One region of the Sodalis sp. RH16 genome, then DNA from elsewhere that is predicted to be linked to it. Evidence: predicted binding sites of a transcription regulator. Region 1 holds the regulator's gene; each other region holds the start of a gene.
The links. Region 1 encodes CRP, which controls carbon source genes, mostly activating them, when cyclic AMP is high. Its sites were predicted from a motif close to ATGTGANNNNNNTCACAT; they were not measured.
Positions count from the first base shown of each region.

Region 2: deoC (deoxyribose-phosphate aldolase) is a predicted target of CRP. The motif match lies at 1,574-1,591, and genes of this name have one in related genera.
Region 3: ACL2XJ_RS19600 (PTS sugar transporter subunit IIB) is a predicted target of CRP. The motif match lies at 1,570-1,587, and genes of this name have one in related genera.
Region 4: ACL2XJ_RS15650 (YjcB family protein) is a predicted target of CRP. The motif match lies at 2,164-2,181, and genes of this name have one in related genera.

Region 1 covers NZ_CP178737.1:2,280,036-2,284,172, reverse strand. The annotation lists gene ACL2XJ_RS10385 (phosphoribulokinase) at 1-696, shown strand, start outside; gene ACL2XJ_RS10380 (OsmC family protein) at 743-1,150, opposite strand; gene crp (cAMP-activated global transcriptional regulator CRP) at 1,465-2,097, shown strand; gene ACL2XJ_RS10370 (YccS/YhfK family putative transporter) at 2,149-4,137, shown strand, end outside.
Region 2 covers NZ_CP178737.1:1,675,543-1,679,679, forward strand. The annotation lists gene fucP (L-fucose:H+ symporter permease) at 1-501, opposite strand, end outside; gene rbsK (ribokinase) at 506-1,432, opposite strand; gene deoC (deoxyribose-phosphate aldolase) at 1,620-2,297, shown strand; gene deoR (DNA-binding transcriptional repressor DeoR) at 2,343-3,116, shown strand; gene typA (translational GTPase TypA) at 3,233-4,137, opposite strand, start outside.
Region 3 covers NZ_CP178737.1:4,271,127-4,275,263, reverse strand. The annotation lists gene pta (phosphate acetyltransferase) at 1-1,418, opposite strand, end outside; gene ACL2XJ_RS19600 (PTS sugar transporter subunit IIB) at 1,675-1,983, shown strand; gene ACL2XJ_RS19595 (PTS sugar transporter subunit IIC) at 1,993-3,306, shown strand; gene ACL2XJ_RS19590 (PTS lactose/cellobiose transporter subunit IIA) at 3,327-3,671, shown strand; gene ACL2XJ_RS19585 (glycoside hydrolase family 1 protein) at 3,772-4,137, shown strand, end outside.
Region 4 covers NZ_CP178737.1:3,385,508-3,389,644, reverse strand. The annotation lists gene ACL2XJ_RS15660 (DHA2 family efflux MFS transporter permease subunit) at 1-526, shown strand, start outside; gene ACL2XJ_RS15655 (efflux transporter outer membrane subunit) at 528-2,120, shown strand; gene ACL2XJ_RS15650 (YjcB family protein) at 2,252-2,539, shown strand; gene ACL2XJ_RS15645 (hypothetical protein) at 2,682-2,873, opposite strand; gene ACL2XJ_RS15640 (DUF1348 family protein) at 2,872-3,333, shown strand; gene ACL2XJ_RS15635 (TetR/AcrR family transcriptional regulator) at 3,365-3,934, shown strand; gene ACL2XJ_RS15630 (glutathione S-transferase family protein) at 4,086-4,137, shown strand, end outside.

The sequences.
Region 1 (4,137 bases):
GCCCGCGATCTCGGGCGACATATCAGCTATTTCGGGCCGGAAGCCAATGACTTCGGCCTATTGGAACACACCTTCCTGCAGTATGGGCTCACCGGCCACGGCAAAGCGCGAAAATATCTGCACACCTATGACGAAGCCGTTCCCTACAATCAGATTCCCGGCACCTTTACTCCCTGGCAGCCGCTGCCGGAGCCGACGGATGTGCTGTTTTACGAGGGGCTGCACGGCGGGGTGGTTACCGACCACCATAATGTGGCGCAGCATGTGGATCTCCTGGTGGGTGTAGTACCCATCGTCAACCTGGAATGGATACAAAAGCTGGTGCGCGATACCAGCGAACGCGGACACTCCCGGGAAGCGGTGATGGATTCCGTGGTGCGATCGATGGAAGACTATATCAGCTACATCACACCGCAATTTTCCCGTACCCATATCAATTTTCAACGGGTTCCCACGGTGGACACGTCCAACCCCTTTGCCGCCAAGGCCATCCCTTCGCTGGACGAAAGCTTTGTGGTAATTCACTTTCGCGGCCTGGATCATATCGACTTCCCCTATCTGCTGGCGATGCTGCAGGGGTCGTTTATTTCCAATATCAATACGCTGGTGGTACCGGGAGGGAAAATGGGGCTGGCGATGGAACTGATCATGGGACCATTGGTAAAGCAGCTGCTGGAAGGCAAACGCATTGAATAAACCGGGCGCGGCCGGAGCGTCGCGCCCGCGGTAACGCATCCGTCATTCAGGACGGCAAACGCACTTCAAAACTATGGGTAACGTTCACGGATTTGCCGAGCATCAAAGACACCGAGCAATACTTTTCCGCTGACAGCTCCACCGCCCTTTCGACGATTTTGTCGGTGAGCCCCGTGCCGGAAACTATAAAATGTAAATTAATATGGGTAAATAACCTCGGCGCTTCGTCGCGGCGTTCAGAGGTCAGCTTGACTTCGCAATCACGCACATCCTGACGCCCTTTTTGCAGAATCGATACCACGTCGATGGCGCTGCACCCCCCAGCCGCCATAAGTACCATTTCCATTGGGCTGGGCGCTTTTTCCCCTGCGTTGCCATCCATCAAAATCTGGTGGCCGGAGGCGGATTCACCTATAAAAGACAGACCTTCGACCCATTTTACTCGTGCTTGCATTATGATGACTCCAGATAAAAAGTTTTTCCTGCACCCTACATTTTTATTGGAAAGGTGGCAATGTTACCTAACATACTTCATGCTGATGCAAGACAACAGAAGACACTGCTTCAAACCTATGCTAAAAACAAGGCTGGATCGACCTCATGATAATGAAAGGGCAAGAGAGCGATCGGAACATCACTAAAACCAGACCCTAATAAGTTCCCTAACGTCGCTCCGTTTACAACGGAGATGGATCGATAAAACAGCGCCGTAATAGGGAATACGATGTCCTGAACAAGGACAGCGATGACAAAAGAGGATAACAGCGAATGGTTCTCGGCAAACCGCAAACAGACCCGACTCTCGAATGGTTCCTGTCTCATTGCCATATTCACAAGTATCCATCGAAGAGTACGCTAATACATCAAGGCGAAAAAGCTGAAACACTTTACTACATCGTCAAAGGCGCCGTCGCGGTGCTGATAAAAGATGAAGAAGGTAAAGAGATGATCTTGTCCTACCTTAACCAGGGGGATTTTATCGGGGAATTGGGCTTATTCGAAGAAGGCCAGGAGCGCAGCGCCTGGGTTCGTGCGAAAACCGCTTGTGAAGTGGCTGAAATTTCTTATAAAAAATTCCGGCAACTGATTCAGGTGAATCCGGATATCCTGATGCGTCTGTCGGCGCAGATGGCCAGCCGCTTGCAGGTCACCTCGGAAAAAGTCGGTAATCTGGCGTTTCTCGACGTCACGGGACGTATCGCGCAAACCTTGCTTAATCTGGCGAAACAACCCGACGCCATGACCCACCCCGACGGCATGCAAATCAAGATTACCCGCCAGGAAATCGGCCAGATTGTCGGCTGTTCCCGTGAAACGGTGGGCCGTATTCTGAAAATGCTGGAAGATCAAAATCTCATCTCCGCACACGGCAAGACCATTGTCGTTTACGGTACGCGTTAAACGTTAATCAAACAGGCGTGGTACTCTGTGCCACGCCTGCTTGTTGGCAGCATGTGGCGTCGACTGATCTATCACCCCGAAGTCAACTATGCCTTGCGGCAAACCATCGTGCTTTGCCTGCCGGTGGCGATAGGGCTATTGTTCGGCAGCCTGCAGAACGGCCTGCTGTTCTCCCTGGTGCCCGCCTGTTGCAACATCGCCGGCCTGGATACCCTGCATAAACGCTTTTTTAAACGCCTGGCCATCGGCGGTACGCTGTTCGCCGTCAGCAGCGTACTGATCCAGTGGCTGCTCTTTGTACACGTACCCTTGCCCTTTATCATGGTGGGCCTGGCGCTGGTGCTGGGCGTCACCGGTGAAATCAGTCCGTTGCACGGGCGGTTATTACCCGCCTCCCTTATCGCCGCCATTTTTACCCTCGGCCTGACCGGCAACGCCCCGGTGTGGATCCCGCCGCTGCTGTATATCGCCGGTACCGCCTGGTACGGGCTGTTTACCGGCCTGTGGTTCCGATGGCTTAAAGAGCAGCCGATGCGGGAAACCCTCAGCCTGCTCTATAGAGAGCTCGCGGATTATATCGAGGCGAAATACAGCCTGCTGACCCAGCATACCGACCCGGAAACCGCCCTGCCGCCGCTGTTTGCCCGGCAGCAGCGGGTGATTGATCTGATTGCGCAAATTTACCAGCAGCTGCATATGCTGTCGGCCAACCATCAGCTTCAGTACAAACGTCTGCTGCGGACATTTCAGGTGGCTCTGGACCTGCAAGAGCATATCGCCGTCAGTTTGCATCAGCCGGACGAAGTGCAGAAGCTGGTGGAGCAGAGTCACGCTGAAGCGGTGATCCGCTATAATGCCCAATTGATTGCCGCCCGGCTGCGGGTGGTAGCGGACGATATCCTTTATCATCGGTTATCGGGCCGTTTCACCATGGCGGAAGCCCTGTCGGCGGTGGAAAAAATTGCCCAGCGAAATCCGGATAATCCGGTGGGGCAATTTTGTTTTTATCACTTCAGCCGCATCGCCCGGCTGCTCAGGACGCAACGTCCGCTCTACCGGCGGGATATCATGGCGGATAACCAGCAACGGCTCTCTTTCTGGCAGGCGCTGCGCAGCTACTGTTCGCTCAAATCCATGGCGCTGCGCAACGCCGCCCGGCTGGGCATTATGCTGGCCATCGGCAGCAGCCTGGGACTGGTGTTCAACCTGCCTAAACCCTACTGGATTCTGATGACGGTGATGTTTGTCAGCCAGAACGGCTATAACGCCACCCGGGTACGTATCCAGCACCGGGCGCTGGGAACCTTGGCCGGCCTGGTTATCGCCGCCGCGACCCTGCAGCTCCATCTGGGGGACGGCACGGTTTTATTGTTTATGCTGGTGGTGACCCTGGCGGCTTATCTGGTTTTGCGGAAAAATTACGGCCTGGCGATGACCGGCTTCACCGTAACCGCCGTTTACACCCTGCAGCTTTTGTCCCTGAACGGTACGCATTTTCTGGTACCGCGGCTGGTGGATACCCTGATCGGATGCATGCTGGCGTTCGGCGGTACGCTCTGGCTGTGGCCGCAGTGGCAAAGCGGCCTGCTGCGCAAAAACGCCCATCAGGCGCTGGAAAGGGATCAGGACGCATTGCGTCTGTTATTACAGGCGAATCCGGAGCCGGCGGCGCTGGCCTATGCCCGTATGCGGGCCAACCAGGCCCATAACGCCCTGTTCACCTCGCTAAGCCAGGCCATGCAGGAGCCCGGTTTCAACTCCCGCTACCTCATCGATATGCGCCTATGGGTGACCCATAGCCAGTTTATTATTGAGCATATCAATGCCATGACGATACTGGCGCGGGATCACTACATGCTGACGCCAATGCTGGCGGAAAAATACCTGACCGCCTGCGAGGTGGCGCTGCAAACCTGCCAGCAACGGCTGGAATACGATGGTCCGAGCAGCGAACAGCCGGTACTGGCCACCGCCGGCGATACGCCGGAGCAGCCGGGCACCCCGATGGAACGCCATCTGCGGCGTATCCTGTTCCATTTG
Region 2 (4,137 bases), 600 kb from region 1:
TTTGCCCAGCACAATGCCCATCAGCGCGCCGACGGGATAAAAGGTCTGGCTGATATTAAGCCGCAGCGTCGCATAGTCGCGATGACCGATCATCGAACTGTAGGTATTGGCCGCAGTTTCCAGAAAGCTCAAGCCGATGGCGATGGCGAAAATCGCCGCCAGGAACATGGTGTAGGTGGCCATATGAGACGCAGGATAAAACAGCACGCAGCCGATGATATACAGCGACAGGCCCGTCATAATGGCCACTTTGTAGCTGGTTTTGCGAATGACCATCGAGGCCGGAATGGCAATCAGAAAGTAGCCGCCGTAAAACGCGCTTTGCACCAGCGCGCTGGCGAAATCGCTTAAGGCGAACACCGTTTTGAATTGGGTAATCAAGATATCGTTCAAACTGGCCGCACAGCCCCATAAAGGAAACAGGCAAGACAGCAGGATAAACTGAAACAGCGGTGTTTTATTCAGATAGCCGTCAGGCATTTGTACCGTATTGTGGTGCATGATGTTATTCCTGATGTAAGGTGGCGAGGAAATCATGGAACTGGGCGGCGTCGGCATAGGAACGCTGGGTGCCTTTGCCCCGTACGCTGAAGGCGGCATAGGCCGAGGCATATGTCATAGCCTGCTTCACGTCTTGGCTGCCGACATAGTAATGGGCAAAACACCCTATATAGGCATCGCCCGCGCCGCTGGTATCCACGGCCTGTACCGGCACCGCATCCACCCGGTGGACGCTGTCGCCGGTCAACCACACCGAGCCGCGGTGTCCCATGGTGATAATCAGGTTTTTCAGCCCCCGTGAGAGCAGAGAGCGGCCGGCGGCAAGGATATGCTCTTCGCTGTCCACCGCCATACCGGTCAGGATTTCCAGCTCCGTTTCATTAGGCATGAAAAAATCGCACTGGCAGGCATAAGCGATATCCAGCTCCCGGCTGGCCGGCGCCGGATTAAGAATCACCGGCACATGAAGCCGCCGGGCAACGTCGATGGCGTGATACACCGTCGCCAGCGGAATCTCCAACTGCAGGATAATCACCTTGCAGTCCTTGAGCTGCTCCGCCGCACGGTCAACATCCGCCGGCGTCAAATGGTTATTGGCCCCTTTAATGATCAAGATGCGATTATGTGAATCCCGATCAACAAAAATCGGCGCCACTCCGCTGGAAACCCCCGGCACCTTCTCAACATAGCGGGTATCGACGCCGTACCGGCGCAGGTTATTTACCGTATTGTCGGCGAACAGATCGTCGCCGACCTTACTCATCATCATCACGCCGGCGCCCAGTTTGGCTGCCGCCACCGCCTGATTAGCGCCTTTACCGCCGCAACCGATCTCAAAATCCGGGGCTTCAAGCGTTTCCCCGGTTTTCGGCATCTCGGTGATATAGGTAATCAGATCCACCATGTTGGAACCAATAACCGCTATATCCATAATCATTTGCCTCTCTAATGTTTTCATAGCATTCAATGTTACTACGCTAACATTATCAACCCATAAATGTTAATAATATGACACCTATCACATCTCATGAGAAAAATTAACGGACAAATGGCTATATAACGGTGTTAGATAATGTTATTATTTTCACATTAACATCATCCCTCACGAGGACGCACTCATGAACAAAACAGAAATCGACTTTCCCCGATATATCGATCACACCCTGCTGGCGATGGACGCCACCGAGGCGCAAATAGCCGCTTTATGCGAAGAAGCAAAGCAGTATGGCTTTTATGCCGTCTGCGTAAATTCCGGTTATGTGCCGTTCGCCGCCCGTGCGCTGCAGGGAACCGACGTTAAAGTGTGCTCGGTGGTGGGTTTCCCTCTGGGAGCCGGCCTGACCGCCGCCAAGGCTTTTGAAGCAAAAGCGGCCATCGAAGCCGGGGCCGGGGAGATCGATATGGTGATTAACGTCGGCTGGCTGAAAAGCGGGAAAATCGACGCGGTAACCGCCGATATACAGGCAGTGCACCAGGTTTGCGCCGCCACACCATTGAAGGTTATATTGGAAACCTGCCTGTTGAGCGAAGAGCAGATCGTGCAAGTTTGCCAGATTTGCCGCGAACTTAAGGTGGCCTTTGTGAAAACGTCCACGGGTTTTAGCACCGGCGGCGCCCGGGAACAGGACGTCAGGCTGATGCGGCAGACCGTTGGGGCGGACGTAGGCGTCAAGGCATCCGGCGCCGTTCGCGATCGTCAGACCGCGCAAACCATGATACTGGCCGGCGCCACCCGTATCGGCACCAGTTCCGGGGTAAGTATTGTGACGGGCGCAGCAGCCACCGGCAAATATTGACTGTTCACAACGGCGAACATCGGAACAATTGACGCAGGGTACACTATGGAAACGCGGCGCGAAGAAAGGATTAACAGGCTGATACAGGCTTTAAAGCGGGAAGACAAAATCCATCTGAAGGATGCCGCCGTCCTGCTGGGCGTATCAGAAATGACCATCCGCCGCGATCTCAGCGCCGAGCCGGCGCAGGTGGTTCTGCTGGGGGGATATGTCGTCAACGATCCGAAAAACAGCTCAGTCACCCACTACTTTGTGTCGGATCAAAAAGCCAAGCACGTTAAAGAAAAAAGCATTACCGGCCGTATGGCGGCCCAAATGATTGAAAAAGACGACACGGTTTTTTTTGATTGCGGAACCACCACGCCGTTCATTATCGACGCCATCAACCAAGACCTGGCATTCACCGGCATTTGCTACTCGCTGAATACGTTCCTGGCATTGCAGGATCTGCCCAACTGCAAAGTCATACTGTGCGGCGGTGAATTCCATCCGGCCAACTGCATATTCACTCCACTGACCCAATATTCCATTCTGGATAACATCTGTCCCGACAAGGCGTTTATTTCCGCCGCCGGGATAGATATTCACTACGGTGCGACCTGCTTCAATTTTGATGAGCTCACCATGAAGCACCGCGCTTTATCCCTGTCGCAGCAAGGAATTCTGGTGGCCGATCACAGCAAGTTCGACAATATCAAACCCGCCTGCATCGGCACCCTAACCCTCTTCGACACCCTTATCACCGATCAGTCCCCCCCGCGCAAATTCCACGACTACTGCCAGCAGCATAATATCGCCTTGATCTATCAGCCAGACTGACGAACCCGCCAACTCCGAAGCTGAACCGAGCGTGTTAAGGGAGACCGCGCCGATTTTCGGCAAAAAAATACCGGTCCATCTGCATGGACCGGCATCTTGTCTTCTCGTGCCTAAGATCAGACTTCTTTGCTGGAACGATTGGCGCGCTTACGATCGTTTTCAGTCAGATAACGTTTACGCAACCGGATGGAATGGGGAGTCACTTCCACCAGCTCATCATCATCAATAAATTCCAGCGCTTGTTCCAACGACAGCTTAATCGCCGTCACCAGCGTAGTGGCTTCATCGGTACCTGAAGCGCGCATGTTGGTTAATTTCTTGCCGGTCAGGCAGTTGACGGTCAAATCATTAGAACGGGTATGAATACCGATAATCTGGCCTTCATACACTTCCGCGCCGTGGCCCAGGAACAAGCGGCCGCGATCCTGCAGGCTGTACAGGGCGTAAGCAACCGCTTTACCCTGGCCGTTGGAAATCATCACGCCGTTCTGCCGCTGGCCGATTTCACCCGAACGCACATCGTCATAATGACTGAACGACGAATACAGCAGGCCGGTGCCGGAAGTCATGGTCAGGAACTCGGTACGAAAACCAATCAGGCCACGGCTGGGGATAATATAATCAAGACGGATACGGCCTTTGCCGTCCGGCAGCATATCGCGCATCTCGCCTTTGCGCATGCCCATCGCTTCCATCACCGGACCCTGGTTCTGCTCTTCGATATCAAGCGTAACCTGTTCGAACGGCTCCTGTTTTTTACCGTCAACGGTACGGTAGATAACCTTCGGACGGGAAACGCCGATTTCAAAACCTTCACGGCGCATATTCTCGATAAGCACCGACAAATGCAGCTCGCCGCGGCCCGACACCAGGAAGGTATCCGGGTCTTCGGTTTCTTCCACCCGCAGCGCCACATTATGCACCAGCTCTTTGTTCAGGCGCTCCAGGATCTGGCGGGACGTCACGTATTTGCCTTCTTTGCCGCAGAACGGCGAGGTGTTAACCCCAAAGGACATAGAGA
Region 3 (4,137 bases), 2.0 Mb from region 1:
TCCACCAGCCGCGCCAGGTAGCGCTCGCGCAGCGGCGCCGGATCCTGTAGCGCCACATTGTCACCCAAAACCACGCCCTGGGCCGCGGCCACCCGGCGAATGTCGTCGGGATTGCCCAGCAGGACACAATGAGCAATGCCCCGGTCGGCACAGAGGGCGGCGGCCCGGATGGTGCGCGGTTCATCCCCCTCCGGCAACACGATGCGCTTGCCGGCCCGCCGCGCCCGTTCGGTCAGGGCATAACGGAATGCCGGCGGCGAGAGGCGGCGGGAATGCTCCGAGGCAGCGCTCAGTGAATCAATCCACCCGCTATCGATGTAGCCGGCCATGTAATCCTGCACTTTCTCCACCCGTAAACGATCGTCCGCCGGCACTTCCAGATTAAAGCTTTGCAAACTCAGGGACGTCTGCCAGGTATTGGTATTGACCATCATCACCGGCAAACCGGTCTGGAACGCCCGCTCGCACAGCGTGGCAATGGCCGGGGGAATGGGATAGCCGCCGGTAAGCAGGACCGCGCCGATGGCCACCCCGTTCATGGCGGCCAGGCAGGCCGCCACCAGCACCTCGGGGCGGTCCGCGCAGGTGACCAGCAGCGCGCCGGCGCGAAAGTGCTGCGCCATATTGGCCAAACCGCGGGCGCAGAAAGTCACGGACTGCACCCGGCGCGTCTCTAGATCGCCGGCATTCACGATGTGGGCATGAAGATGCCCGGCCATATCCACGGCGCGGGTGGCTATCAGATCATAGTTCCAGGGGATACAGGCCAAGACCTTTAGCGGGCTGTCGGCAAACAGGGGGCGGGTATCCGCGGCGGCGGCGTCATGCTGATTGGCGGCGTCGAACAGTTCGGACAGGTCTGGGCGCGTACGGCCCTGTTCATCCACCGGGGCGTGCCATTTATTGATGATAACCCCGGCGATATTCTTGTTTTGGCAGCCGCCGAACCCGGCGCAGGCCAACTCCAGCCGCGCCTTCAGCTGCGCCGGTGAATCGGCCCCCAGGGTGGTGACAAAAACCATGTCAGCGTTCAACGCCCGGGCGATGTCGTAGTTCAGACCATTGGCGAACTGATGGCGACGGGTCAGCATCAGCCCCTCAATCAGGACCACTTCGGCGTCCTGCCGGGTTTCATGATAGCGGGCGACAATCTCCTCCATCAGCACATCGCGGCGATTGGTGCTTAACAGGGTTTCCACATAGTCCATCGCCAGCGGCTGCGCGGCGGGGATCCCTGAATTGGCCCGAATGATGGCGGTGGTCTGGTCAGGCAAACTCGCGCCGTCGCGCTGCTGGGCGATGGGCTTATATACGCTCAGGCGCACGCCCTTGCGCTCGATGGCCCGGATCACGCCGAGACTGACGCTGGTCAGCCCCACATGGGTACCGGTTGGAATTAGCATAATGGTTCGAGACACGGTTGACCTCTCGGCAAATAGTCAGATCTATGTTGGATGATGAATTGGCTTGGCCGTATCATGAACACCTTTCATCCTGAATTCTTTAACCCAGCTTACAGACTTGATTTCCATTAATCAGAAATCCGCTAAAAAGTTATCCTGAAACAAGAATTGACCTCCATCACAAAACTGCAACCGGTTTCTGAAACCGGTTGCAGAGATTCTTTTTCTCGCGTCATACTGCTGCCAGACCAATAATCACAAGGCTCGTCTTATGAAAAAAATACTCTTATGCTGTGCCGCCGGGATGTCCACCAGCATGGTGGTGAGGAAAATGCAAAAAGCCGCCGAAATAAAAGGAATAGAGGTGGAAATCAATGCGGTGGGTCTGGAAGAGTTCGCCGCGGAGTTCCCCCATTACGATTGTTGCCTGCTGGGACCGCAAATCAAATATAAATTGAAAGATTTTAAAATAATCGCCGATGAGCAGCATAAACCCATAGCCGTCATTAACAGCATGGATTACGGCATGATGAACGGCGAAAAAATATTAAACGATACTCTGGCGCTGCTTAATGCCTAGGAGATGAATATGTCCGGAATTAGCGAATCGGTATTCGGCGTCATTGAAAATACCATTAGTCCGATAGCAGGGAGATTATCCAGTCAACGGCATGTCATGGCCATCCGGGACGGATTTATTTCCGCAATGCCGTTTCTGATTGTCGGTTCCTTTATGCTGGTATTTGCCCATCCGCCCTTCTCCCCCACCAGCACTTGGTCCTTCGCCCAATGGTGGCTGCGGATGGCGCAGCAGTATGAAAACGTTATTCTGATGCCCTATAACATGACCATGGGTATTATGTCGGTGTTTATCGCCGCGGCGATATCTTATAATCTGGCCACCAGCTATAAAATGAACGGTTTTATGGCCGCCCTGCTGTCATTAATGTCATTCCTGGTAGTGGCGGCTCCGCAAACCGCGGATAAAATGCTGCCGGTATCATCGCTTGGGGGGACGGGGATTTTCACCGCGATATTGGTGGGAATCTATACCACCGAGCTGATACATTTTCTGGAAGTACGGCATATCGGTATCCATCTGCCGGAACAGGTACCGCCGAAAATAAAACAGTCCTTTGATTTGTTGATTCCGGTACTGGCGATATTCTTTACCCTTTACCCGTTAAGCCTGCTGATCCAATGGCAATTCGGCATGCTGCTGCCCCAGGCCATTATGGCGCTGTTCCAGCCGATTGTTTCCGCTGCCGATACCCTGCCGGCCATTTTGCTCTCCGTATTGATCTGCCATCTGCTGTGGTTCGCCGGCATTCACGGCGCGGTCATCGTCGGCGGCGTGTTGCAGGCTTTCTGGCTGACCAATCTGGGCATCAACCAGCAGGAACTCACCGCCGGACAACCCTTAACCCATATTTTTATCGAACCGTTCTGGCTGTTTTTCATCGTGATTGGCGGATCCGGTTCCACCATGGGGCTGGTGGGGCTGTATTTACGCAGCCGATCCGCCCATTTGCGCTCCATCGGCAAGCTCAGCATGGTGCCCTGTATTTTCAACATTAACGAACCGGTGATTTTCGGCTCTCCGGTGGTGATGAATCCCACCCTCTTCATTCCATTTATTACCGCGCCGCTGGTTAACGGTACTCTGGCCTATATCGCCACCCGTACCGATATGGTGGGCCGGGTGATTTCCGTGGTGCCCTGGACCACGCCTGCCCCCATCGGCGCCGCCTGGTCCACCGGCTGGGATATCCGCGCCGCGTTCCTGGTGGTTGTCCTGGTGGCCGTATCCACGCTGATTTATTACCCCTTCTTCAAAATCTACGAACGGCAACTGCTGGCGCAGGAAGATCCGTTGCCGCAGACCCAGGCCCAGGAGGCATAACCATGAGCGAGACAGTGGCGATGGATATGGAAAGTACGGTCATGGCTTTGATTATCTTTGCCGGCGAGGCGCGTTCCGAATCGATGGAGGCGCTGCGCGCCGCCCGCAACCGGGAGTGGCTGAAGGCCGATGCCCTATTGGCCGCCGCCTCCGATGCCGCCCGCCAGGCGCACCGTATCCAGACGCAATTAATAGGCGCCGACGAGGGCGTGGGTAAAATTCCGGTGAACCTTATCATGGTACATGCCCAGGATCATCTGATGAACGCCATGCTGTGCCGGGAATTGGTTGAAGAAATCATCGTCCTGTATCGCGAAATCGACACCCTAAAGCATCCGGGCGAAGCCTGCGGGCAAAAGCCATGATCTCGGGGCGCTCCGTTTAAGCGGAATTGAGTAAGCGGTTTTAAATAAACGGGTTTAATCAGCCCGGGGCTCACTGTATCGAAAATCAGAGGGAATTATTATGCATTACCAAACACCGGCGCCGTTTCCACAGGGATTTCTTTGGGGCGCCTCCACGTCTGCCTATCAGGTGGAAGGCGGCTGGAACGAAGAAGGCAAAGGCCCGTCGGTCATCGACCGGGCCTCGTTTCCACCGGAACTTAGCGACTTCACCGTCACCAGCGATCACTATCATCATTTTGCCGGCGATATCGCCCTGTTTGCTGAGATGGGTCTCAAAACCTACCGGTTTTCCATCGCCTGGAGCCGCCTGTTTCCCACCGGCGAAGGCGAATTGAATTTCCAGGGCGTGGCATTCTACCGCCGCCTGATTGATGAGATCCGCCGCCACGGCATTGAACCGCTGGTGACGCTGTACCATTTCGAT
Region 4 (4,137 bases), 1.1 Mb from region 1:
ACTGGCGCTGGCCTTTATCTATTCCAGCCGGCTGGTGCCCAATGTAGACTATCTGACCCTGGTCATGATGCGCAGCGCCCAATCCATCGGACTGGGATTTTTATTCGTGCCCCTCACCACCGTGGCCTATATCACCTTGGCGCCGAAGCTCAATGCCGACGCCTCGGCGCTGTTTACCATGTTCCGCAATGTGGCGGGGTCCGTCGGGATTTCCCTTTCCACCGCCGCCATTACCGAACGCAGCCAGGTCCACAGCGCGTATATGGTGCATAACATGTCGCCGCTTAATGAGCAATTCCAGCAGGCGGTAAATACCAGCGCGGCGGCCATCCGGGACTTTTCCCTGCAAATAGGCGACCCGCTGCAAATAGCCACCGGCAAGATGTACCAGCAAATGATTATCCAATCGCGGATTATGTCCTATATCGACGTGTTTTCCATTTGCGCGGTGGTGGCGTTTATCCTGATTCCTTTCTGTCTGTTGCTTTCGCCGGTGAAGAGCGAAGGCAGCGTTGGAGCCCATTAGTATGCCGGCCCGTTTGTTAAAAGCTCAATTGCAGCACGCTCCCCGCCTGCGCCGTTTCGGCCTGGGTTTGCTGGCGGCCATGATAACCGCCTGTTCGGTGGGTCCGGATTACCGCCCCCCATCACCGGTGACCCCCGCCGCGTTCAACAATCTCGACAACGGCGGCAAAAACCGGTCCGCCTCCGCTACCCTGGCGGCGCTGCCCGATCCGTCCTGGTGGCACAGCTTTAACGATCCGCAGCTCGATAGCCTGATAGACCGGGCCATCGCCGGCAATATCAATCTGCAGCAGGCGGTACTGCGTATCGCCGGCGCCCGTGAACAAACCCTGCAGGCCGGCGCCGCTTACCTGCCGTCGGTGCAGGCCAAGGCCAGCGCCCAGCGCGAGCAGCTGGGTCTGGCGGGCCAGCTGGATTCGGCCCATGTCGACACCTCAAGCGTGGCGAGTCTTAGTCCGCAGGCAGCCTCCGCGCTGGATACCCTGACCCAGCCGATAAGCCTGTATCAGGGCAGTTTCGACGCCAGCTGGGAGCTGGATCTTTGGGGAAAAGTCCGCCGATCGGTGGAGATGGCGCAGGCGCAAAGCCAGGCTTCGGTTGAAGAACGCAACGATGCCCTGGTGTCCCTGGAGGCGGAGGTGGCGCGGACCTATTTGCAGCTGAGGGGCGCCCAGACCGTGGCGCAGACGCTTCGCACGCAAATCGATGTCGCGGAACAGTCCCTGGAATTGACCCGCAGCCGCCAGCAGCACGGTCTGGCGCCGCAGTATGATGTGGAAAACGCCGCTGCCCAGCTCGGTTCGCTGCGGGCGCAGTTGCCGCAGTACGAAGCGGAACAGCGTCAGGCGATGAACGGATTGGCGGTATTGCTGGGACAACCTCCCGGCACGCTGGATAACGAACTACGCCAAGACAAGCCGCAGCCCGCCGTCCCGGCCGCCGTGGCGGTGGGCGTGCCGTCAGCCCTGGCGCGACGCCGTCCCGATGTGCGCCAGGCGGAAGCCAATCTGCATGCGGCCACCGCCAATATCGGCGTCTCGGTGGCGCAATTGTTCCCTGATTTTTCCCTCACCGGCCAGTTCGGCATGCGCAATACCGAGGCGGATTATCTGACCCACTGGAGCAGCCATTTTTACAGCTACGGTCCCCAGGTGTCGCTGCCGATTTTCCAGGGCGGCCGGCTGGTGTCAAGCGTCCGGCTGGCCCGGGTGCAACAGGCCAATGCGGTCTTGTCCTACCGCCAAACCGTCCTGACCGCGTTGCAGGATGTGGAGAACGCGCTGGTGAGCTACCGCACGGATCAGCAGCAGGTGGATGGCCTGGAGCAAGCCGCCGCGTCATTTCAAAACGCCTTCAATTTATCCAGCGAAAGCTACCGCCAGGGACTGACGTCATTTATCACCATGCTTGATGCACAGCGGCAGCTGGCCCAGGCCCGCCAGCAGGTCGCCGCCGCCCGGGTCCAGACCGGCATTGATCTGGTGGCGCTTTATAAAGCCCTGGGCGGAGGCTGGGAACCCTACACGCAGGTGAATTTACCTAAGTATCCGGTGTTCGGGCCGGCGGAAACCGTAGCGTCCGGCACCCAAAAGTAAAAAAACCAAAAAAGTAAACAACTTATCCATTACCGTCAAAAAAATTTGACCTCCATCACATATTTTTGTAGCACAATACCTAAAAACAGGAGAAAATTACGGCAACTTAATCAACGGGAGGATGGTTCCACATGAGTACGCTGGCCGCAGGCTTTGTGATGATGCGCTGGGAATTGCTCAGTGCGGTGATGATGTTTTTCGCTAGCACGCTAAATGTTGTATGCCGTAGATCCAGTAAAAATGCCCTTGCCTTTATCTTCACCGGCGTAGGCATCAGCATGGCCTATTGGTTTGTCGCCGGGTTGCTGGGCATTACCCTCTCGATGGAGCTGGCGCACTGGCGCGATATCTGGGCCGGTCTGAAAGAGCTGGGGGAATATATTATCGTCCACACCCCGCCGGACTGGCAGATTACCTGATCCGGGCCTTTACCGGACGCCCATTCCGCTAATACATTTTAACGACCCACGCATTCAGACATGGCGCATTCAGCCAGGTCTTTTGCTGTTTAAAATCCCTTAACCGATTTTATCGGTTCGCCTCCGTCCCCCATCCGTTCCCTCATTTCATACCCGATTTCAACACGTGCGGCTTTTCGTTTCTCCTCGGACCCCGGTTCATTTCCGCCAAGTTCCGGGCGGGCTTGACGTTTTCGGCAATTCCCGCGAAACCTGACAGGATAAAATAAACCTTGCCAATGACTGTACCGATCGGTACAGTCTTCTCTTCACTCACCGAAAAGGCACTCATCATGGCTAACCTGGTTCCCCCCTTTACGCTGGAGACTGCAATCGCCAAAGTCCGTTTGGCGGAAGACGGCTGGAACAGCCGTGACCCCCGCCGAGTCTCCCTGGTCTACTCCGAAGACACCCAGTGGCGCAACCGTGCTGAAATTGTTACCGGACGCGAGGAAGTGGTTGCCTTCCTGACCCGCAAATGGGCCAGGGAGCTGGATTATCGGCTGATCAAAGAGCTATGGGCATTTACCGGCGCCCGAGTAGCGGTACGTTTCGCTTACGAATGGCACGATGACAGCGGAAACTGGTTCCGCTCCTACGGCAATGAAAACTGGGAGTTCAATGAGCAAGGATTGATGTTCCGCCGTTTTGCCTGCATCAATGATTTGCCCATTACCAGCGACGATCGCCGGTTTTTCTGGCCGCTGGGCCGGCGTCCGGACGACCACCCCGGCCTGTCCGATTTTGGTTTGTAGTGGTTCGCGGTAACTGCAAGGCATTCATTCATTGAACAGCAAAGAAAACGCAAAAACCGAGCTGGTGGCCCGCATTGCCGAAATATTCCGCGAGTGCGGCTTTGAGGGCGCCTCCCTCAGCCGCATTACCGAGGGTACCGGGCTGGGCAAAGGCAGTCTTTATCACTTTTTCCCCGCCGGTAAGGAGGAGATGGCCGCTGAGGTGCTGCTGCATATCCACCGCTGGTTCGCCGGGCATATTTTCCTGCCGCTGGAACAGGAGAACGCCTTCGGCGCTCTGGATGACATGTGGCGGGAAGTGGATGACTATTTTCAATCCGGTAAACGCGTTTGCCTGGTGGGGGCGTTTGCCCTGGACGGCACGCGGGATCGGTTCGCTACCGCCATCAGCGGCTATTTCAGGCGTTGGATAGCCGCGCTGGGGGGCGCCCTGCGGCGCGCTGGGGTTGACGACGCCACCTGCGCCATCCTGTCGCAGGAGGTGGTGGCTGGTATCCAGGGCGCCCTGATCCTGGCCCGCGCCCTTGACGACGCGGAGTTCTTCTCCAAGAGCCTCCTACGCTTGCAAAGGCGCGTCAACGAGCAGTTGGCAGCGCGCTAGGGATACTTATCATTGGCATACCGGCAAGGCATTTCAATGGCGCAAGCAGCCCTGGAGACTTTAAGCCGGCGTTTTCCTGTTCCCAGCCGCCGGGAAAAATGCCAGTATGGCTTGGCCACTGTCACCCTAACATTGATTGTAAAGGAAGCCTATGCTGAAAATACTCGGCAGATCTTCATCCATTAATGTGCGCAAGGTCCTAT